Regions from separate parts of the Yersinia vastinensis genome, predicted to be linked through region 3. Evidence: predicted binding sites of a transcription regulator. Region 3 holds the regulator's gene; each other region holds the start of a gene.

Region 1 (5,658 bases), 840 kb from region 3:
GCCACGAACAACAGCAAGTTGTGATTGAAAATATCAATGCACTGGTTGCGCAAGCAGGCAAACCTAAGTGGGATTGGCAGCCAGAAGTTGTTAACGAAGAGCTGCATGCGCGTGTTGCTGTATTGGCTGCGGATCGTCTGGGTGACGCATATCGCATCACTGAGAAACAAGAACGTTACGAACAAATTGACGCTATCAAAGCTGACGTTACTGACACACTTTTAGCGCAAGACGATACGTTAGATGCTGCGGAAATTCAGGATATCCTGGGCAACGTTGAGAAAGATGTAGTTCGTAGCCGTGTATTACGTGGCGAACCACGTATCGATGGCCGCGAAAAAGACATGATCCGTGGTCTGGACGTGCGTACTGGTGTCTTGCCACGTACCCATGGTTCTGCGTTGTTCACCCGTGGTGAAACTCAGGCATTGGTTACCGCAACATTGGGTACTGCACGTGATGCGCAAAATATTGATGAGCTGATGGGTGAGCGTACTGACTCATTCCTGCTACACTATAATTTCCCTCCATATTCTGTTGGTGAAACAGGTATGGTTGGCTCACCGAAGCGTCGTGAGATTGGCCATGGTCGTCTGGCGAAACGCGGTGTGATGGCAGTGATGCCAAGCCCGAGCGAGTTCCCTTATACTGTACGTGTGGTTTCTGAAATCACCGAGTCTAACGGTTCTTCCTCAATGGCTTCTGTTTGTGGTGCTTCTTTGGCCCTGATGGACGCAGGTGTGCCAATTAAAGCCGCTGTTGCGGGTATCGCAATGGGTCTGGTTAAAGACGAAGAAAACTTTGTTGTTCTGTCTGACATTCTGGGTGACGAAGATCACTTGGGCGACATGGACTTTAAAGTGGCCGGTAGCCGTGACGGTATCACCGCACTGCAAATGGACATTAAAATTGAAGGTATCACCCGCGAAATCATGCAGGTGGCTCTGAACCAAGCTAAGGGTGCGCGTCTGCACATTCTGGGTGTTATGGAACAGGCTATCAGCACACCTCGTGGCGATATCTCTGAGTTTGCTCCACGTATCTACACCATGAAAATCAATCCTGAGAAAATCAAGGATGTGATCGGTAAAGGTGGTTCTGTGATTCGTGCGCTGACTGATGAAACGGGCACCACTATTGAAATCGAAGATGATGGCACCATTAAGATTGCAGCAACTGACGGTGACAAAGCAAAACATGCTATCCGTCGTATCGAAGAAATTACTGCTGAAATCGAAGTGGGCCGTATCTATGCGGGTAAAGTGACTCGTATCGTTGATTTCGGTGCATTTGTTGCTATCGGCGGTGGTAAAGAAGGTCTGGTTCATATTTCTCAAATCGCTGACAAGCGCGTAGAGAAAGTGACTGACTATCTGCAAATGGGCCAAGAAGTGCCAGTGAAAGTAATGGAAGTTGATCGTCAGGGCCGTATCCGCCTGAGCATCAAAGAAGCTACTACTCCTGACGCAGAAGCACCGGCACCAGAAGCAGCAGAGTAATTTAGTATTTCACTGCTCCTTACTCACTCGTGAGGAGCAGTGTTATCTCGAGGGCAGGATGCTCTTGTATTAAACAAATGGATGAAAGGATATTTATCCAATGTTTGTCTTCGGGAGTAGGAAATGAAGCCTTTCTTGCGCTGGTGTTACGTTGTGACAGCACTCATGCTGGCAGGATGCAGCAACCATGATTGGCGTAAAGACGAGGTATTGGCAATCCCGTTGCAACCTACGTTGCAGCAGGAAGTGATTCTGGCGCGCATGGAACAAATCCTTGCAAGTCGGGCACTTACGGATGATGAGCGCGCACAGCTTTTATATGAGCGCGGAGTGCTGTATGATAGCCTCGGGCTACGGGCACTAGCGCGAAATGATTTTTCGCAAGCGTTAGCTATTCGTCCTGATATGCCAGAAGTTTTCAACTATCTGGGCATTTATTTAACGCAGGCAGGCAATTTTGATGCTGCCTATGAAGCGTTTGATTCTGTACTAGAGCTTGATCCAACTTACAATTACGCGCGTTTAAACCGGGGTATCGCTCTGTATTATGGCGGTCGACTCCCGTTGGCGCAGGATGATCTGCAGGCGTTTTATCAAGACGATCCAAATGATCCCTTCCGTTCGTTATGGCTGTATCTGGTGGAAAGAGAAATCGATCCTAAGACAGCTGCAGTAGCGCTACAACAGCGCTATGAAAAATCGGACAGAGGGCAATGGGGATGGAATATTGTCGAATTCTACCTGGGCACGATCAGCGAAAAAACGCTGATGGAAAGGCTCAAGGCAGATGCAACGGATAACACTTCGCTCGCTGAGCATCTCAGTGAAACTGACTTCTATTTAGGTAAGCATTACCTAAGTCTGGGGGACAAGGACACCGCTTCGGCGCTGTTCAAACTGACGGTAGCTAACAACGTTCATAACTTTGTTGAGCACCGCTATGCATTGTTGGAATTGGCGCTTTTGGGCCAAGAACAAGACGACCTATCGGAATCGGACCAGCAATAGCTGACGAACAACTATCAGCCTGATATACCTTGGTTTTTACCAAAGTTTATCACCTTAACGGGTGATGGCCTTTTTGTTCGTTTTATAATCTAATTTGAGCCGGTTCACACTTTTCAATGAAAATGACTGAAAATTTTCTCGACGAGTTATGTAGACTGGCTGCCATTATTAATGAGGCACGTGTACATGACTACTGAGCTTGAAACCTCTTTCGCTGATTTGGGGCTGTCTGCTCCTATTCTTTCTGCCCTGACTACTTTGGGTTATGAAAAACCATCTCCAATTCAATTGGAATGTATTCCACACCTGTTGAACGGTCGCGATGTTCTTGGTATGGCGCAAACCGGTAGCGGCAAAACTGCTGCATTCGGGCTTCCGCTGTTGCACAACATCGACCCAGAACTGAAAGCACCGCAGGTGCTGGTACTGGCTCCAACCCGTGAGTTGGCGATTCAGGTTGCTGAAGCATTAACGAGCTTCTCTAAAGATATTAAAGGCGTTAACGTTGTGGCCCTTTACGGTGGCCAGCGTTATGACGTTCAATTACGCGCTTTGCGCCAGGGGCCACAAGTTGTTGTTGGCACCCCAGGTCGTCTGTTAGACCACCTGAAACGCGGTACTCTTAATTTGTCCAACCTGAAAGGTTTAGTATTGGACGAAGCAGATGAAATGCTGCGCATGGGCTTTATCGAAGACGTTGAAAACATTCTGGCGCAGATCCCGGCTGAACATCAGACCGCCTTGTTCTCTGCAACTATGCCAGAAGCTATTCGCCGTATTACCCGTCGCTTTATGAAAGAGCCACAGGAAGTACGTATTCAGTCTAGCGTGACAACTCGTCCTGATATTAGCCAAGTCTATTGGAAAGTGGGCGGTGGCTATCGTAAAAACGAAGCGCTGGTACGTTTCCTGGAAGCGGAAGATTTTGATGCCGCTATCATCTTCGTGCGGACTAAAAACGCCACTCTGGAAGTTGCTGAAACCTTGGAGCGTAGCGGTTATAGCAGCGCTGCACTGAACGGCGACATGAACCAAGCGCTGCGTGAGCAGACTCTGGAACGTCTGAAAGATGGCCGTTTGGATATCCTGATTGCAACTGACGTTGCCGCACGTGGTTTGGACGTTGAACGTATCAGCCTAGTGGTAAACTATGATATCCCTATGGATTCAGAGTCTTACGTTCACCGTATTGGCCGTACTGGTCGTGCAGGTCGTGCTGGCCGTGCGTTACTGTTCGTTGAGAACCGTGAACGCCGTCTGTTGCAGAACATTGAACGTACTATGAAGCTGACCATTCCTGAAGTTGAGCTGCCAAATGCACAGCTGTTGAGCGAACGTCGTTTAGCTAAGTTTGCTGCTAAAGTTAGCCAACAACTGGAAAGCAGTGATTTGGATATGTACCGTGCGTTGCTGACTAAACTGCAACCAGAAGAAGAGTTTGATATTGAAACTCTGGCTGCGGCATTGCTGAAAATGGCACAGGGCGAACGTCCTTTGATCCTGCCACCAGAAGCGCCACGTCGTCCACAGCGTGAATTCAATTCTCGCGATGACCGTGGTAACGACCGTGGCCGTGATCGTGGTGATAGCCGCCGTGACAACCGTTCTGACAGTCGTGATGGTGGCGATCGTCCAGCGCGTCGCGAGCGTCGTGATGTCGGCGAGATGGAACTGTACCGCATTGAAGTGGGCCGTGATGATGGTGTTGAAGTTCGTCATATCGTTGGTGCTATTGCTAACGAAGGTGATATCAGCAGCCGTTACATCGGTAACATCAAGCTGTTTGCTTCCCACTCAACTATCGAACTGCCAAAAGGCATGCCGGGCGAAATGTTATCTCACTTCACCCGCACCCGTATCCTGAATAAGCCGCTGAACATGCAGCTGTTGGGTGATGCACAGCCACATGAACGCCGTGAGCGTCCAGCTGGCGGTAACGGTGGTGAGCGTCGTGGCGGTGGCCGTTCATTCGGCGGCGAACGTCGTGATGGTGCTGGTGCTCCTCCTCGTCGTTCATTCGGTAGCGATCGTGCCCCAGCCGGTGGTGGCGAACGTCGCCCACCACGTGATGCTCAGCGTTCATCAGCACCACGTCGTGATGATGCAGCAACACCTGCTGCGCCAGCACGTCGTCGTTTTGGTGATGCATAAGTCTTAATCATCTCTGGTGATTAAACAGAAAAACCAGCCTTCGGGCTGGTTTTTTTATGGGGGTGAAACATAACGCAGATCGTCCAACAATAGAGTAAGCCTATGTATTAGTGACTCAATTAATTAGGATAGAATTTATGATGTTAATTCTTAATTAATAATAACGATAAAAAAAATGCAGCTTATATCTTTTAAATTTAATCAAATATAATATTTGCATATTATGGAGCATCATAATTTCTCCACAATTACCAATTAATTTACATATATTTTCATTGAAATAAAGATATTTTATTCGATTGTGCTAGAATTGTTTTGAAATAGAAAAATAGTTATTTGTCACAAGGAACACTAAAATGAAAGCTTATATAGTCATCCCTCTTTTCTCTTTTATTCTCACTGCATGTTCAACACCGGCAACATCACTCAGTAATGAAGACCTTTGTGCAAAGTTAGCGGAAGGTGAGTATTTTAAAAATAACTGGATTTGGGATCCTACGTATAAAGAATATCAGCAGAGAAAAGATAAAGGGACTATCTCTGTAGATCAATGCGATACGATAAGGGCAAAGAATATCGCTATCTTTACCCAAAAGGATGCTGAAGCGGAAGTTGAGTCTGACTAACTAAGTCAGCACCCATAAGGCTTTCCTTGTAGAGAGGTATTTTCTTAGTAAGTGATGAGGTGTTATCGCACACAGCAGAGTACCCCAAGTGAGTATCAAATATAAACCTTAATAGCCATTATCAGTTTTACTATGATTCATTCCTGTTATCGACTTTATTATTTATAATAAGGTTCGCTAAAATTGAAAATGATATTGAAACTCAAAATGGAGTTTATGGTATTTAACACGTTTTATTTTTTATAAAGTAATGGTGTTTATATTGTTACTCATTTTTTTCAAAGAAATTCAATGGGTTCTTAAATTAAACAAAGCATATGAAAAACGTATGTGTAGTTATTATGGTCACTGAAAAAAAAACCAGCCCGAGGGCT
Region 2 (5,658 bases), 1.5 Mb from region 3:
GCGAACCATACGCAGTTTCATAACCAAATGGTCAATCAGTTCTTGCGCTTCTTCTTCAGTCAGTTTGCCTTCTTTCATGTCGCGTTCAATGTACACGTCAAGGAAAGTAGACACGCGACCGAAGGACATTGCAGCACCGTTCTGAGATTTAACCGCAGCCAGATAGCCGAAGTAAGTCCACTGTACAGCTTCACGTGCGTTAGTCGCAGGACCGGAGATATCACAACCATATTTGGCTGCCATTTCTTTGATCTGAGCCAGAGCACGATGCTGTTCAGCAATTTCTTCGCGCAGCTGGATAGTCATTTCCAGATCTTTACCGTTTTCCAGGTCATCCTGTAAAGAGTTGAACTGAGCCAGTTTGTCTTTCATCAGGAAGTCGATACCGTAAACGGCTACGCGACGATAGTCACCGATGATACGGCCACGGCCATAAGCATCTGGCAGACCAGTCAGTACACCAGACTTACGGCAGTTCAGGATATCTTTGGTATAAACGTCGAACACACCTTGGTTATGCGTTTTACGGTATTCGGTGAAGACTTTTTTCAGTTGCGGGTCAAGTTCACGGCCGTAAACTTTGCAAGAGCCTTCTACCATTTTGATGCCGCCGAATGGAATCAGGGCACGTTTCAATGGTTTTTCAGTCTGCAAACCAACGATGGTTTCCAGATCTTTGTTGATGTAGCCAGCATCATGGGAAATGATGGTTGAAGCTACGTCGGTATCAAAATCAACTGGCGCATGGGTGCGGTTTTCCAGTTTGATACCTTCCATAACCATGTCCCACAACTTGGTGGTCGCTTCGGTAGGGCCGGCAAGGAATGACTCATCGCCTTCATAAGGAGTGTAGTTTTTCTGGATGAAGTCACGAACGTTGACTTCATTCTGCCAATCGCCTTTGGTAAAACCCTGCCATGCTTTGGCCAATTTTTCATTAAGTTCGGTCATAATGCATCTACCTTTTAATGTGAATTTCTTCGAAAACCGTGTGCGGCCACTCAGTGTTGCTGGTCACCGCGCAGATAAATTACCCAGTAAGTCAAACCTACCAATAATCCGCCGCCAATGATGTTACCGATAGTGACGGGGATCAGGTTATCAATAATAAAGTTACTTACGGTTAAGTGAGCAAATTGCTCAGGTGCAGCTCCTATGGATTGCCAAAATTCAGGCGAAGCGAAGTTTTTAATCACAATACCCATAGGAATCATAAACATATTTGCGATGCTATGCTCAAAGCCGCTGGCAACAAACATTCCCACCGGTAAAATCATCGCGAACATCTTGTCCATTATGGTACGGCCGGAGTAACTCATCCACACCGCAAGGCAGACCATCAAGTTAGCCAAAATACCCAAGCAGATGGCTTCAATAAAAGTATGGTGCAATTTATGGTCGGCGGTTTGTAAAACATTCAAACCCCATTGACCATTGGCCACCATATATTGACCTGCAAACCAAATAAGGCACACAAAGAATAGTGCACCGACTAGGTTCCCAATATAGACATTAACCCAGTTGCATCCCAGTTGGCGCCAAGTAATTCGGCCACTGGCTTTGGCGACAGTTGTGAGTACAGTCGAAGTGAAAAGATCACCACCACATACCACTACTAACATTAGCCCCAGGGAGAAACAAATACCACCCACTAACTTGGCAAAGCCGAAAGGCACGCCCGCAGTACCGGTAGTCGCAGTAATATAAAAAACAAACGCAATTGAAATAAACACACCAGCAGTAATCGCTAAATAAAAGGTTTTTAGCGGATGCTTGGTGGCTTTATAGACACCGGCATCTTCGGCTACTTTAGCCATTGCCGCAGGTAATAATGCATCGAAGGGGTTGTCAGCTTTCACACTAACTCTCTCTTAAGGGTTAATAAAGCACAACGAGATACTAGCAAAGCAGTATAGCGTGAAAATTGATATGGATCATATTGCGCGAGTTTAGTTCGCTATAAAACACTACAAAATGTGTGTCTAATGAAGTTAAGTTGTTGATTTTTAAAGTGAAAAAATATTTTAAGATTTACAAAAAATTTTGATTGCTCTGTTTTAAAGCCGTTGGAAACGTTAATTAAAAGGAGTATTTGTAGCTATTTTTATTTTTCGCCATCATTAAAAATTAACGCTTTATTCACCTTTGCAGCTATTTTATCTGAATGACAAATAATGTTTGTTTAAAGGTGCTATTTCCACTCAACGTGGCGTCAGAAAATAACGTTTTTTTATGACAAAAACAATTATTGCTTTTGGTTATTTGTATTTATTTTCATCAGGAATAATTGCAAAAATTAAATAGAGGGGGAACGTGCCGTGAAAGGGAAAAGTAAAGCGACAATTGCCGCTTTACTTGAAGGGTGTTTATTCGCCTTTAGACCAATAGCGGCGTTTAGCCGCTTGTAATTTGGCATAGGCACCCAACAGGGCTTGATGCGCAGGGAGGGCTTTCAGCTCTTCATCAACACTGAATAAACCATTAAAGCGCACTTCACCGACGAGTGCTGCTGAGGCTGTCTCTACAGCTTCCTGACCATACATCTTCACAAAGGCGCTGTGATATTGCACAGGATCACGATCTGGCTCTTGGGTCAGCAACAGTAAGGTTTGCAGGCAACGGTAATAATTGGCCTGTTTTGCAGTGAAGACCGAAGAGTTGAAATCTTGTGTCCATTCTACCCAAATCAGCGCTTGTTCCAAATCACCGCCCGCCAGTGCCAGCATAGATTTCAGTTCACCGACACGCAGGGTATACCAGCCGTTATCTTTGCCAGAGGCGATGCCGAGCAGTTCACGCACCCGCGCGAAATCATCCAAACCGTCGTCGTCCAATTTCTGAATGAGTTCCAGATACTGCTCTGGCTGCCAGTCACTGTCCGGTAGCGCTAGAATTGTGTCGCGCAGATGTACACCCATAGTGTTGTTTGCCATTAACAAGTCTTCGGCAGGATAAATATCTGACATCCCCGGTACCAGAATTCGGCAAGCATAAACACCAAGATGTTCATAATCAGCGATATACACCTCAGCGTCTTCTTGCTTAAAGATGTCCATCAACGTTGCGAACTCTTCTTCGGTAGTGCCTTTAAAGCTCCAATCAACAAACGGATAGTCAGCCTCTTCTTTAAACATATCCCAACTGATCAGGCCGCTTGAATCAATAAAATGCGTTTCCAGATTGGTATGTTCAGCGACTTCTTCATCGTCAAAGGTTGGTGCAGTAAAGACATCCAAATCTTTCAGGCTGCGGCCTTGTAATAACTCAGTCACGGTACGTTCAAGGGCAACACCAAAGTCAGGGTGTGAGCCGAATGAAGCAAAACAGGTGCCATTTGATGGGTTAAACAGCACCACACAAATGACTGGGTAAGCACCACCTAATGACGCATCGTAAGAGAGGATTGGGAAACCTTCTTCTTCCAGTTTGGCAATGGCCTCTACGACGCCTGGATAGCGATTGAGCACCTCAACTGGGATTTCTGGCAAGCTGATTGATTCCGCGATAATGCGATTTTTTACCGAGCGTTCAAACACTTCTGATAATGCCTGCACACGAGCCTCATTGGCGGTATTCCCGGCAGACATGCCGTTTGATACATACAGATTGCCGATAATATTCATAGGAATATAGACGGTTTCTAAATCTGACTGGCGAGTGAAAGGCAGTGAGCAGATTCCTCGTTTGGCATTACCCGACTGCAAATCCACCAGATCACTGGCAAGCAACTCTTGCTCTGGATCGTAAAACGCCAACAGGCGCTCATCCAAAATACCTTCTGGCAGTAAGTCATCTTCAGGGATTGGGAACCATTTCTCGTTCGGATAATGAACGAAATCGCCCTCTGCAATGCCTTTGCCCAGATAGAAATCGGCGAAGAAATAGTTTGTTGATAAACGCTCGAAATATTCCCCCAAGGCCGAAGCCAGTGCCGCTTTCTTGCTGGCACCTTTGCCATTGGTAAAACACAGCGGGCAGTCACGATCGCGGATATGTACCGACCAAACGTGAGGAACCGGGTTCAGCCAGGAGGCTTCTTCAATATTAAAACCGAGGTCGCTCAGTTTTTGCTGAAAGCGGGAGATGGAGTCTTCCAGCGCGGCGTCTTTGCCGGGAATAAAGGTTTGAGTCATTGTCTTCACTTTTTGGCGGTACTAAAAACGCGCAATCATACGGGGTTTTGGTTAATAGCTCCACGTATTCCTAAAGCACAGTAAATGTCACAGTTTTTATATGGATATTCCGGATAATTCACTAGCTTATAAATAATGGAGTCATAATATGAAATCTATAAAGCTAACTGTCTTAGCCGGAATCTTAGCAGGGATCAGCGGTTCGGCCTTTGCTCTACCTAATATAACCTTGTTGGCAACTGGGGGAACTATTGCCGGTGGCGGTGATTCAGCGACCAAATCTAACTATACTGCCGGAAAACTGGGGGTTGATGCTCTGGTCAATGCCGTGCCAGAAATGAAAAAACTCGCCAATATTCAAGGTGAGCAAGTGGTGAATATCGGTTCTCAAGATATGAATGATGAAGTCTGGCTGAAGTTGGCGAAAAAAATTAATACAGACTGTGCCAAAACTGATGGATTCGTAATTACTCATGGTACTGATACACTTGAAGAAACTGCGTATTTTCTCGATTTAACCGTCAATTGTGATAAACCTGTGGTGATGGTTGGGGCGATGCGCCCGGCAACCGCTCTTGGCGCTGATGGCCCGTTGAATCTCTACAATGCTGTCGTTGTCGCCAGTGATACCAATTCGGCTAAACGCGGTGTGCTGGTTGCCATGAATGACCAAGTGCTGACTGGCCGTGATGTGATGAAAACCAATACCACCTCGGTACAAACCTTCCAATCCCCGAACACTGGCCCGCAGGGCTATATCTATGATGGCAAGGTCAATTATTTGTATCAGCCAACACCAAGACAACCTGCTTTTGATATCAGCAAGTTGGATACCTTACCGAAAGTCGGCATTATCTATAACTATGCCAATGCATCTGATTTACCTGCTAAGGCATTGATTAGCGATGGATATCAGGGAATTGTCAGTGCCGGTGTCGGCAACGGAAACCTTTACCATACTGTGTTTGATACATTAGCAACGGCGGCACATAACGGCGTTACCGTGGTGCGATCATCTCGAGTGCCAACAGGCTCTACCACGGAAGATGCCGAAATTGACGATACCAAATATGGCTTTGTTGCTTCCGGTTCACTCAATCCACAAAAAGCACGGGTATTGTTACAACTGGCATTAACACAAACGCAAAAACCACAAGAAATCCAAAAGTTATTCCATACATACTGATTTAATTCATCTTTAGCGGAGGCTTCGGCCTCCGTCTATTTTTTATTACCTGTAATCTGAAATTAAAAACGCAAATACTTTCTGCCAGCTACCTTTAATAAATATCAGGCAAGGATTTGTGGATCTTTTTAGACAGCAGGAAAACAATAAATGAAAACGTTCGATTTCAACCGGATGGCTTTGGATAAATTCCCTATCGAATTTTTAGCCGAGGTGGGTATCCGATGTTTATTTACCTTTGTCTTAGTATTCTTATTTCTTAAATTGAGCGGCCGCCGGGGTGTGCGGCAGATGTCACTATTTGAAGTCGTGATTATTCTGACACTCGGTTCCGCGGCA
Region 3 (5,658 bases):
GATGTAGCTCCCTGCTGCCAGAGTGACACCCATACGAGCCGCATCACGCAATGGACTGGATTTCAACGATAAATAGCTGATAAATGCTGGCCAGAGAGGCTGGGATAACTGGCTGGCCATCAAGTCTCGGTCATATTGTGGGCGGCGATCACTCAGGATTTGAGTCACATGGCTGATGTGGTAATAGCAAAATTGCGCCACGGAATTGTCTGGATGTTGTTGGGCAATCTCTTCCAGCTCGACTAGCGCATTGCCAGCACTGAAATGTTCTTTAGCGCGATGGTGATAGAGAATATCGTCAGCAATGGTTCGCATCTGGGTCGAAATTTGATCCATATTGCGGTGAAGAACTGTGATTATTGGTGTTTGCTCAATCAGCTCTTGCACTTTTTCTGGCTGATTGAGTGCCGCAGTAATGTGCTCTTGTAAATCGAGCGCCATCTGGAACAAGCTCACTAGCCGTTTTTGTTCAGTTTTCGTCGCATTAGATAACAGATTAAATTGCTGATAAAGCTGATTAACTTTATCCATTATACCTTGCTGTCTGTCGAGCAATGGCGGTAGGGATTTTTCTGGCTCAAGATGCTGATCAAACAAACTGAATTTAGCATCGCAATAATCCGCCAATAAATGATAAAGCTGGCTCAAAGGTTCGCGGATAGGTTGGTCTTTGCATAATCGGAACCAAATCCAAGTAAAACCGCCGTACCAAAGGGTCCCCACGGCGCACATTAATGGCGCTTGCCAGATGGGAGCGCGACCCACCATGCTCAGGCTGAAGATGGCAGCAATTAGCGCCGCAGGCAACATGCGGCCATTGAGCGGGCTGATGGCCCCTGAAACACCCAGAACCAATGCCAGTCCCAACATCACCCAAGGCAGTGGAATATCCCACAACAATAACTGTTGAGTCAGGAAGCTGCACAAGGTAAAGAGCGCACCGCCAATAATCAGGCGGCGGAAAAAATGCTGGTGTGGGGTATCTAACGAGGCAATATTACAGCATGCGGGTATCAGGGAGAACATCAATCCCATCCGCAGATCGCCAATGGCAAAGCCCAGTGCAGCAGGCAGGCAGAGAACCAATGTTTGGCGGAGTGCATAGTTCACTTCAGGATGATAAATAAGCCGTTGCCACTTCATCTAGGCCCCAGAGATTTATTGATCATACAGCGAAGAAAACCGGTGCCGAGGGTATCGGCACCGGTTTATGGGGAATTAACGAGTGCCGTAAACGACAATCGTTTTACCGTGTGCGGAGATCAGGTTCTGATCTTCCAGCATTTTTAGTATCCGCCCCACAGTTTCGCGGGAGCAGCCAACTATTTGACCAATTTCCTGGCGGGTAATCTTAATCTGCATCCCATCTGGGTGGGTCATGGCATCAGGTTGTTTTGCCAGATTAAGCAGCGTTTGTGCAATGCGCCCAGTCACATCAAGGAAAGCGAGGTTACCCACCTTCTCAGACGTAATCTGTAAGCGACTCGCCATTTGCGAAGACAGGCGCATCAAAATATCTGGATTGACCTGAATTAGCTGGCGGAATTTTTTGTAAGAAATTTCAGCCACTTCACAGGCGGTTTTTGCTCTAACCCAAGCACTGCGTTCTTGGCCTTCTTCAAATAATCCAAGCTCGCCGATGAAATCCCCTTGGTTTAAATAGGAGAGAATCATCTCTTTACCTTCTTCATCTTTGATAAGCACCGCAACGGAGCCTTTCACGATGTAGTAAAGCGTTTCGGCCTTTTCACCTTGGTGAATTAGCGTACTCTTCGATGGATATTTGTGGATATGGCAATGAGACAGGAACCATTCGAGAGTCGGGTCTGTTTGTGGCTTGCCGAGAACCATTCGCTGTTATCCTCTGTTGTTATCGCTGCCTAACTTAACAGGGCTCAGAGTTCCCTGCGCGGCGTGCTTATAAAATACACTTTCTCTTAGCATATTAATTTGCTCAACTGCCGAAAGGTATAGCCAAGATACGTACCGGATAGAAACCCTTCACTGAGTATTGAGAAGCTACCCTATTTAATTCTAGAAACAACACTTTCGATTCTGTTTGTAGCACAGGATGAGGCGACTGTCTTGTGTTGTATCGCTTCAGCATGATGAACATCGGGTTACATTGCGAGTTTGTAAATGAAAGGGTAGTCTGAAATAGAAAATTTAACCGGGAGCAAGAGTTATGCAGGCACGAGTAAAGTGGGTTGAGGGGCTGACATTTTTGGGTGAATCCGCCTCAGGTCATCAAGTTTTGATGGATGGGAATGCGGGAGACAAAGCACCAAGCCCAATGGAAATGCTATTAATGTCAGCAGGCGGCTGTAGCGCAATTGATGTTGTTTCTATCTTGCAAAAAGGGCGTAACGATGTGCGTGATTGCGAAGTGACCTTAACTTCACAACGCCGGGAAGAAGCGCCACGTTTGTTTACGCAAATCAACCTACACTTTATTGTCAGCGGCAAAGATCTGACCGATAAAATTGTTGAGCGTGCTGTTCAGTTGTCGGCTGAAAAATATTGCTCGGTTTCTTTGATGTTGGGAAAAGCGGCAACAATTACCCACAGTTTTGAAATCCGCGAAATCGCATAAGCAAACCCTACGTACTTGAAGCTGCGAAGATGTTGGTTGCGACTTCAAGTACCAAGGATATTAATTAATCTTTTTACCTTCCAATAGTCGCTGGACGAGCGGGGCCATAATCAGCTCCATTGCTAGCCCCATTTTCCCGCCGGGCACGACTAACGTATTGATGTTCGATATAAATGACCCTTGAAGCATCGCCAGTAAATAGGGGAAATCGATTTGATCCAAACCTCTAAAGTGAATAACAACAAAACTTTCATCCAGTGAAGGAATGGCTTTGGCGGCGAAGGGGTTAGAAGTATCGACGGTGGGGACGCGCTGGAAGTTGATGTGCGTGCGTGAGAACTGCGGCGTGATGTAATTAATATAATCGTCCATGGAGCGCACCACAGAATCCATCACTGCTTCACGAGAATGGCCGCGCTCGCCGGTATCGCGCACCAATTTCTGAATCCACTCCAGATTGACGATGGGCACCACACCAACCAATAAGTCTACGTGTTTAGCCACATCATGATGCTCGGTAACGACTCCGCCATGCAGCCCTTCATAAAACAGGACATCAGTCGGTTCCGGCAATGCCTCCCATGGTGTGAAAGTGCCCGGAACTTGGTTATAGGGCACAGCCTCATCATAGGTATGTAAATATTTACGTGAGCGACCCGTGCCATGCTCGCCGTATTGTGAAACACTTTCTTCTAACTGACCAAAGTCATTGGCCTCTGGGCCAAAATAGCTAATATGTCGGCCTTGATCCCGGGCTTTACGGATGGCAGCATCCATTTCAGGGCGGGTATAGCGATGGAAGCTATCGCCTTCAATTTGTGCCGCACGGATATTCAATTGCTGGAAAATTTTGCGAAACGCCAAGCTGGTCGTTGTCGTCCCCGCGCCACTTGAGCCGGTAACGGCGATAACCGGATGTTTAGTTGACATATTAGCTATAACTCCATTGAGTGGACGGGCTGCAATTGCCTGTTTTTTTATCGTTAATGGTTATTTTTAGGGCAAAGTGTCTGGCTTGTCACCCTGATTTTTACTTGCAGGCCGTCGTGACCCAGTGAGTATTATGGCGACTCTTCGACGCCGGCCCGAAATGCGCCGCGTGGCATGATATTGATGGTTTCATGTAACTCGGACCACACGAGCACCGCTTCTCCACTCATCAATTGGCGACGCACGTCCTCAACTTTTTGTGCTAACGATCGCTCATGTTCGCCGTAATCAGTGCCTTCACGTAACACAAAAGCTTCCAGCAAATTATCCAGCGTTTCGCTGTCGATTTGCTGCCAGGGAATCATCATGACTGCTGCTCCAGATAAGGGGAAAGCCAAGTGGGAATGCGTTGTTCCAGCCACATTTGTGGGTGTTTTAATGAGCCGCCAACAAAACCCACATGGCCGCCATGTTCAGTGAGTTGATAATCAATATTATCCGGTAACTCGCTCAGGTTCGGGATAACCTCGGCCGTCATAAAAGGATCATCTTTGGCATGAATGATCAGCAGCGGTGTTGTGATTTTCGGCAGCAGCGGTAGGGCGCTGCAACGGCGATAGTAATCCACGGCATCATTAAAGCCATGTATTTTCGCTGTTATCACATCATCGAAATCTCTGATTCGCTGTAATCCTTTCAACTGAATCAGATCCAATGGCAAGCTACCGGGGTAATGCAGTAGCTTGCGGGTAGCATTCAGCTTTAACTGGTTGAGTAAATAGCGCTGATAGACGCGGGAAAAACCTTGATCCATCCGGTTTGCGCATGGCTCCAGCATGAGAGGGGCTGAAACTACGACGGCGGCTTGTAACAGACTATCCTGCCCTTGTTCAGCCAAATAGCAGGCCAGCATATTGCCCCCTAATGAGACGCCGACGGCAGCGGTAGGCGCCTGACCATAATTTTCCCGTAACCAGCGCAGGAAAAAACGGGCATCTTCTGTTTCACCGGAATGATAAATACGTGACTTACGATTTGGCTCGCCACTGCATCCGCGAAAATGCATCACCACACCCAACCACCCTTTGGCTTGGGATGCGCGCAGCAAACCGTGGGCATAGGGGCTGTAAAAATTTCCTTCCAAACCGTGGAATAACACCAGCCTAGGTTTATCGCGCGCCAGCTCAGGATTTTCACTCCAGGCTAAGTCGACAAAATCCCCATCGGGTAATTCCAGTCGTTGCCAAAAAGGTTGCAGTCGCACACGCCGCCTGACCAGCCGCGGTAGCAGTGTTTGTAGATGTGGGTTACTGGCACCGGCCAGTGGACGGAATATTTCATGCATATGATGAATGGAAATCATGTTGTTGCTCTTGTGTGATCAATAGCACACTGTTAGCTTCATGGGTATATCGCGCATCATTTTGGGTGAGAGGCACCCGTCTCATGGAACTGAGTTTATTTCTTTCAATGATAGGTTTTCTTTGGGTTGCAGCTATTACCCCGGGTCCGAACAATATGTTGCTCACCTCTGCCGGGGCCAATTTTGGTTTTATGCGCTCTATCTGGCTGATGCTTGGCATTATGTTAGGCATGCAGAGCATGTTACTGCTGGTGGCTTTTGGGGTGGGTGGCCTGATTCTTATCTATCCATCTATTCACTTGATACTGAAAATTCTGGGTAGTCTGTATCTGTTGTGGCTGGCATGGAAAATTGCCACCTCGGCTTATGAAAAGTTGGAAACCAACATCGTCCCGCCAAAGCCACTGCGTTTGTATCAAGGCTGGTTATTGCAATTCCTCAATCCAAAAGCCTGGTTGATGGGATTAGGTTCGGTCGCCAGCTTCAGTATGGCGGGAGCGGCCTATAATCATTCTATCGTCATGATAAGTCTTGGTATGTTTATGGTGAATCTGGTCGCTGGGATTATTTGGCTGGGGTTCGGCACCTTAATTGGCCGCCTGCTACGCAGCCGCCGCGCTTGGTTTACTTTTAATATTTCGATGGGCTTGCTGACGGCGGCCTGTGTGTTGTTGATTTGGCATTAGCCAATCATCGGGGCAAATTGATGGCTTATAACTATTTTCATGTGGATGCGTTTGTCGGTGTAGGGCTTTCCGGTAACCCTGCTGGG
Region 4 (5,658 bases), 1.8 Mb from region 3:
CTTAATGGACAGACTAATGGCTAAGTACCAGTTTGTTGATTATTCACACTACGCCACCCGTATTGGTCGGGGATTATTTGTCGAAATTCATGTGGTTATTCCACCAGAGATGGAAAATAGCGGAGTCTCTTATTTTGACCAAATACGTGATGAAATCTCCCATGCGATTGGCGAGTCAGGGCCACATCGTTGGTTAACCATTTCCTTTACCCGCAATGCGAAGTGGTTATAGTAAAAAGTCATGGGCCAGATGAATGTACATTAACTCACCGGGATAATGAAAAAGATGATGACGAAACGCCAAGTAAAACTTAACCCGATTGATGCACCACCAAGATTGACTTCAGTTGCTAAAGTAGCGCTTAGTGATGACACTATTGCTGCACGTAAAGCTAAAATTATCAGTAATATGGCTTACGCTAATATTGATTACTTACTTATTTATGCTGATAAAGAGCATGGTGGTAATTTCGAGTATTTGGCCGGATTTATTCCGCGGTTTGAAGAGGCTGCCATGGTTGTGCATGCTTCAGGCGAAATCTATTTATTGCTCGGTAATGAGAATTTAAAGCTGTCACAATATGCCCGAGTGAAAAATACCGCGATCCATGTTCCTTATTTTTCGCTGCCTAATCAGCCGATGGACACCACTAAAACCATGGCGGAATTACTGGCTGAAACCGGAATACGACAGGCAAAAAATGTCGGAGTGGTGGGGTGGAAATTGTTCACCAGCAAGTTAGAAGATAATAGCCAGCTATTTGATGTTCCCTATTTTCTTCTCGATGCTATCAAGAAGTCTGTTTCATCGGCAGCGTCGGTAACGAATGCGACAAATCTATTTATTGGCAGTGATGTGGCGGCTAGGGCGACAAACAGTGCTAATGAATTAGCTCATTATGAATATGGCGCTAATTTGGCATCAAATTGCGTTCTCAGTGCATTAGCTGCAGTAGATATTGGCATAACAGAAAAACAACTTGGCAGTTATCTGACAGATGAAGGGCAACCGAACACCGTTGTGATAATTGCTGCCACGGGTGATCGTTTTGAACAGGCTAATCTGTATCCGGGCGATAAAACGGTAACGCTAGGTGATAAAATATCATTGACCACGGGCTTTAAAGGCGGCTTAAGTAGCCGAACCGGTTATGCCGTCCATCATGCAGATGAGCTACCAAAAGCGCAAAGAGATTACCTTGATAAGGTTGCTATTCCTTATTACTCCACGGTAGTGGCTTGGCTGGAAAGCATTCGAATCGGAATGCCCGGCAAAGAGATGTATGCGCTAGTGGAAACTATTTTCCCTAAAGCGCAATACCACTGGTCATTAAATCCAGGTCATTTGACTGCGGATGAAGAGTGGCTTTGTTCGCCGATTTATTCTGGTTCAGAAGAGAAAATTCGCAGCGGGATGCTATTCCAAATTGATATTATCCCTTCGGTAAAAGGCTATGCAGGAGTTAGCGCAGAGGACTGTATTGCTTTGGCTGACAAACCGTTACGTGATGAACTGGCTACCCGTTATCCAGATGTTTGGCACAGAATACAAAAACGTCGCGATTATCTCAGTGAGACACTGAATATCCATCTAAGTGAAGAAGTATTGCCAATGTCGAATACGGTGGGTTATCTCCGGCCTTTCTTGTTGAATAAAGGCGGTGCATTGCAATGCAGCAATAAAGTGCCTAACTGACACATACCATCTGAGCTTTATTGAGAAGGGGCTATTTGGCCCTTTTTCTGGTGATAGGCCTTGCTGTAGCCGCCGCTCATTCCCCGATTTATCTTCCTGTTGAGATTTCATGCAAACTGGAGGCGATACTCTTGCCATCTTGTGGCATAATGCGCGCCGAATCACATTTTCTAGTATTCTTGAATATCCCTATTCAGTAATCCAATCGAGAGCGAGCTCTGTGCTAAGTACTAACAATATCACCATGCAATTCGGCAGCAAGCCGCTGTTTGAAAACATTTCAGTAAAATTCGGCGGCGGTAATCGCTATGGCCTGATCGGCGCTAATGGCTGTGGTAAATCCACATTCATGAAAATCCTCGGTGGTGATCTGGTGCCAAGCGGCGGTAACGTTTTCCTGGATCCAAACGAGCGTCTGGGTAAATTACGTCAGGATCAATTCGCCTTTGAAAACAACACTGTGCTGGACACCGTCATTATGGGGCACGGCGAACTGTGGGAAGTAAAAGAAGAGCGCGACCGCATTTACGCCCTCGCTGAGATGAGCGAAGAAGATGGCTATAAAGTCGCTGATCTGGAAGTGGCCTACGGTGAAATGGATGGTTACAGCGCAGAAGCCCGTGCCGGTGAATTGCTACTTGGTGTTGGTATTCCTGTTGAACAGCATTACGGCCTGATGAGCGAAATTGCTCCCGGCTGGAAACTGCGTGTGTTGCTGGCGCAGGCCCTGTTCTCAGACCCAGAAATTCTGTTACTCGATGAACCAACCAACAACTTGGATATCGATACTATCCGCTGGTTGGAACAAGTTCTGAACGAACGTAGCAGCACCATGATCATTATTTCCCATGACCGTCACTTCCTAAACATGGTTTGTACGCACATGGCAGATCTGGATTACGGCGAATTACGCGTTTATCCGGGTAACTATGACGAATATATGACGGCGGCGACGCAAGCCCGCGAGCGTCTACTCTCTGATAACGCTAAGAAGAAAGCTCAGATCTCTGAACTGCAATCATTTGTTAGCCGTTTTAGTGCCAACGCCTCTAAATCCAAGCAGGCCACATCACGTGCTCGTCAGATTGATAAAATTCAACTTGATGAAGTAAAAGCGTCCAGCCGCCAGAACCCGTTTATCCGCTTTGATCAGGATAAAAAGCTGTTCCGTAATGCGCTAGAAGTTGAAATGTTGACCAAAGGTTTTGATAACGGTCCACTGTTTAAGAACCTGAATTTGCGCTTGGAAGTGGGTGAGAAAGTGGCAATCCTTGGGCCAAATGGTATCGGTAAATCGACTTTACTGAAAACATTAGTCGGGGATTATGAGGCTGATGCAGGTACGGTTAAATGGTCAGAAAATAGCAAAATTGGCTACTACGCACAGGATCATGCCAGCGATTTTGAAATCGACCTGACTGTATTTGACTGGATGAGTCAGTGGAAGCAAGAAAAAGACGACGAGCAGGCTGTGCGCAGTGTGTTAGGCCGTTTGTTGTTTAGCCAAGACGACATCAAGAAGAAAGTTAAGGTGCTGTCTGGTGGTGAAAAAGGACGGATGCTGTTTGGTAAGTTGATGATGCAGCGCCCTAACATTTTGATCATGGATGAACCAACCAACCACTTGGATATGGAATCCATCGAATCTCTGAACATGGCATTGGAAATGTACGAAGGTACGTTAATTTTCGTCTCCCATGACCGTGAGTTCGTTAGCTCCCTGGCGACCCGAGTGATTGAAATGACACCGAAAAAACTGATCGACTTTACCGGTAACTACGAAGATTATCTGCGTAGCCAAGGTATTCAGTCCTGATTATTTGATTGAGTGTTAATAAGAAAGCTGATGCATCGCATCAGCTTTTTTTATTTTAATGATTAGACGATGGTCTCACTCTGCCTTACTGCAAACTTCGCAGTTGGCATCTTTTGCCAGTTTCATACTACGAAACTCGGCCGTCATGGCATCATACATGAGTATGCGACCTGATATTACCTGACCGTAATCAGCCAGCAGCTTAATGGCTTCCATGGCCTGTAAATTACCAATAACCCCTACCAATGGGGCCATGACACCAGCCTCAACACAGGTCAGGGCGTTATCGCCAAACAATCGACTCAAACAGCGATAGCAGGGCTGATTCTCCTGATAAGTAAAGACACTCACTTGCCCCTCCATGCGGATTGCTGCGCCAGACACCAGTGGTTTATGCTGCAAATAACATAGACGATTAAGCTGCTCACGGCTGGCGACGTTATCTGTGCAATCCAGTACTAATTGATGTTCTGCAATAACAACAGAAAGTGACTCATGATCTAGTTGTGCATCAATAGCTTCCAGTTTTACATCAGGGTTCAGCTCTGACAGCGTCAGTGCCGCAGAGGTCACTTTAGGCATACCGATGCGGCTGTCACGGTGTAGAATTTGTCGTTGTAAGTTGGAAAGAGAAACCGTATCAAAATCCAGCAGTGTAAGATGGCCAATACCTGCCACGGCTAGATATTGTGCTGCTGCACATCCAAGGCCGCCCAACCCAACAATTAAGACTTTGGCTGCGTTTAGTTTTTCCTGACCATCAAAATCAAAACCGCGCAGAATGATTTGCCGGTTATAGCGCAGGGTTTGTGCATCGGAAAGTTCCGGCAACATAGTAGCCTCTTAGCAATTAGTTGTTCAACAATCGACTAATTCAATAACCCGTTAAATAATTCGATCTCAACGGTTTCACCGACCGCCACCGAACCCCGCTCTCGTTCAAGGACGATAAAACAGTTGCCTTGACTAAATGAGCTGAAAACATGGGAACCTTGATGTCCGGTGGTACGAACTTCTAGTTCTCCGTGAGCATTAGTTGAAAAGATCCCACGTTGGAAATCTAAACGGCCCGGCGTTTTTTTCAGCGCCGTCGTCGTTTTTGCCTGTAAACGTAATGGTGGTTGCCATTGCGAATGCCCTGAAAGCTTGGCGATAAGCGGTTGCACCAATTGATAAAATGTCAGTACTGCCGAAACCGGATTACCCGGTAAGCCGCAGAACCAGGCATTCTTCAACTTGCCGAAAGCAAAAGGTTTACCGGGTTTTATGGCCAGTTTCCAGAAGCTAATATCTCCCAGCTCATCGAGCATTTGTTTAGTGTAATCGGCTTCACCGACTGAAACGCCACCACTGCTAATGACCAAATCTGCGGCGGCATCCGCTTTTTCAAATGCCTTACGTAATGCTTGCTGATCATCACGGATAACACCGAGATCAATAATTTGGCAGCCGAGTTGTTGCAGCATTAAGCGGACAGCAAAACGATTCGTATCATAAATCTGGCCTTCACCGAGTGGTTGTCCGACAGGTTGTAATTCGTCTCCTGTGGAAAAAATAGCCACTTTTAATGTGCGGAAAACGTTAATCTCGGCAATACCTAATGAAGCCAATAACGGCAGTTGCGCTACGCCTAATCTAACACCAGCAGGAAAAACGGCAGCCCCTTGCTCGATGTCTTCGCCCGCTAGACGGATATTTTGCCCCGCACGCGGGTTGCCACTAAAGGTTACCCCTTGTTCACTCACCGTTGCTTGCTCTTGCATGATGACGGCATCGGCACCTTCAGGAATAGGTGCGCCGGTCATGATTCGCACACAAGTATTGACAGGCCATACATCTTTAAATGGCGCGCCTGCAAAAGCCTTACCCGCCACCGGTAATGGCATTGTGCTGCTAAGCTCATTGCAGCGAACAGCATAACCGTCCATGGCAGAATTGGCGAAAGGTGGTACGGCAATGGGTGATGTTATTGCACTGGCTGTGATACGGCCCGCAGCATCAGTGAGTGCGATGATTTCTGTCGCCTGTAAGGGCGTGACCTGTGACAGCATTTTAGTCAGTGCTTGTTCCAGAGAGAGTAAATCCGAGGTATTACAGTGATCCATGCTGAACTCCGTGGTCTGAGGGCATCGTTGCATATCATGGA

What was found. The regulator CRP, encoded in region 3, controls carbon source genes, mostly activating them, when cyclic AMP is high. The targets are predictions, from matches to a motif close to ATGTGANNNNNNTCACAT.
Positions count from the first base shown of each region.
Region 1: yrbN (protein YrbN) is a predicted target of CRP. The motif match lies at 2,600-2,617, and genes of this name have one in related genera.
Region 2: focA (formate transporter FocA) is a predicted target of CRP. The motif match lies at 1,923-1,940, and genes of this name have one in related genera.
Region 4: ACIOG0_RS14805 (ABC-F family ATPase) is a predicted target of CRP. The motif match lies at 1,846-1,863, and genes of this name have one in related genera.

Region 1 covers NZ_CP173260.1:4,175,606-4,181,263, reverse strand. Annotated here, with positions in the region: gene pnp (polyribonucleotide nucleotidyltransferase) at 1-1,499, shown strand, start outside; gene nlpI (lipoprotein NlpI) at 1,623-2,507, shown strand; gene yrbN (protein YrbN) at 2,624-2,704, shown strand; gene ACIOG0_RS19290 (DEAD/DEAH family ATP-dependent RNA helicase) at 2,694-4,658, shown strand; gene ACIOG0_RS19285 (hypothetical protein) at 5,015-5,284, shown strand.
Region 2 covers NZ_CP173260.1:1,808,040-1,813,697, forward strand. Annotated here, with positions in the region: gene pflB (formate C-acetyltransferase) at 1-951, opposite strand, end outside; gene focA (formate transporter FocA) at 1,002-1,859, opposite strand; gene ycaO (30S ribosomal protein S12 methylthiotransferase accessory factor YcaO) at 2,367-4,133, opposite strand; gene ansB (L-asparaginase 2) at 4,282-5,319, shown strand; gene ACIOG0_RS08405 (DUF421 domain-containing protein) at 5,470-5,658, shown strand, end outside.
Region 3 covers NZ_CP173260.1:262,947-268,604, forward strand. Annotated here, with positions in the region: gene ACIOG0_RS00990 (YccS/YhfK family putative transporter) at 1-1,143, opposite strand, end outside; gene crp (cAMP-activated global transcriptional regulator CRP) at 1,219-1,851, opposite strand; gene ACIOG0_RS01000 (OsmC family protein) at 2,186-2,593, shown strand; gene ACIOG0_RS01005 (phosphoribulokinase) at 2,654-3,523, opposite strand; gene ACIOG0_RS01010 (YheU family protein) at 3,655-3,891, opposite strand; gene ACIOG0_RS01015 (hydrolase) at 3,888-4,868, opposite strand; gene ACIOG0_RS01020 (LysE family translocator) at 4,970-5,572, shown strand; gene ACIOG0_RS01025 (PhzF family phenazine biosynthesis protein) at 5,593-5,658, shown strand, end outside.
Region 4 covers NZ_CP173260.1:3,175,524-3,181,181, reverse strand. Annotated here, with positions in the region: gene ACIOG0_RS14815 (cation diffusion facilitator family transporter) at 1-232, shown strand, start outside; gene ACIOG0_RS14810 (Xaa-Pro peptidase family protein) at 278-1,696, shown strand; gene ACIOG0_RS14805 (ABC-F family ATPase) at 1,917-3,512, shown strand; gene moeB (molybdopterin-synthase adenylyltransferase MoeB) at 3,588-4,346, opposite strand; gene moeA (molybdopterin molybdotransferase MoeA) at 4,382-5,617, opposite strand.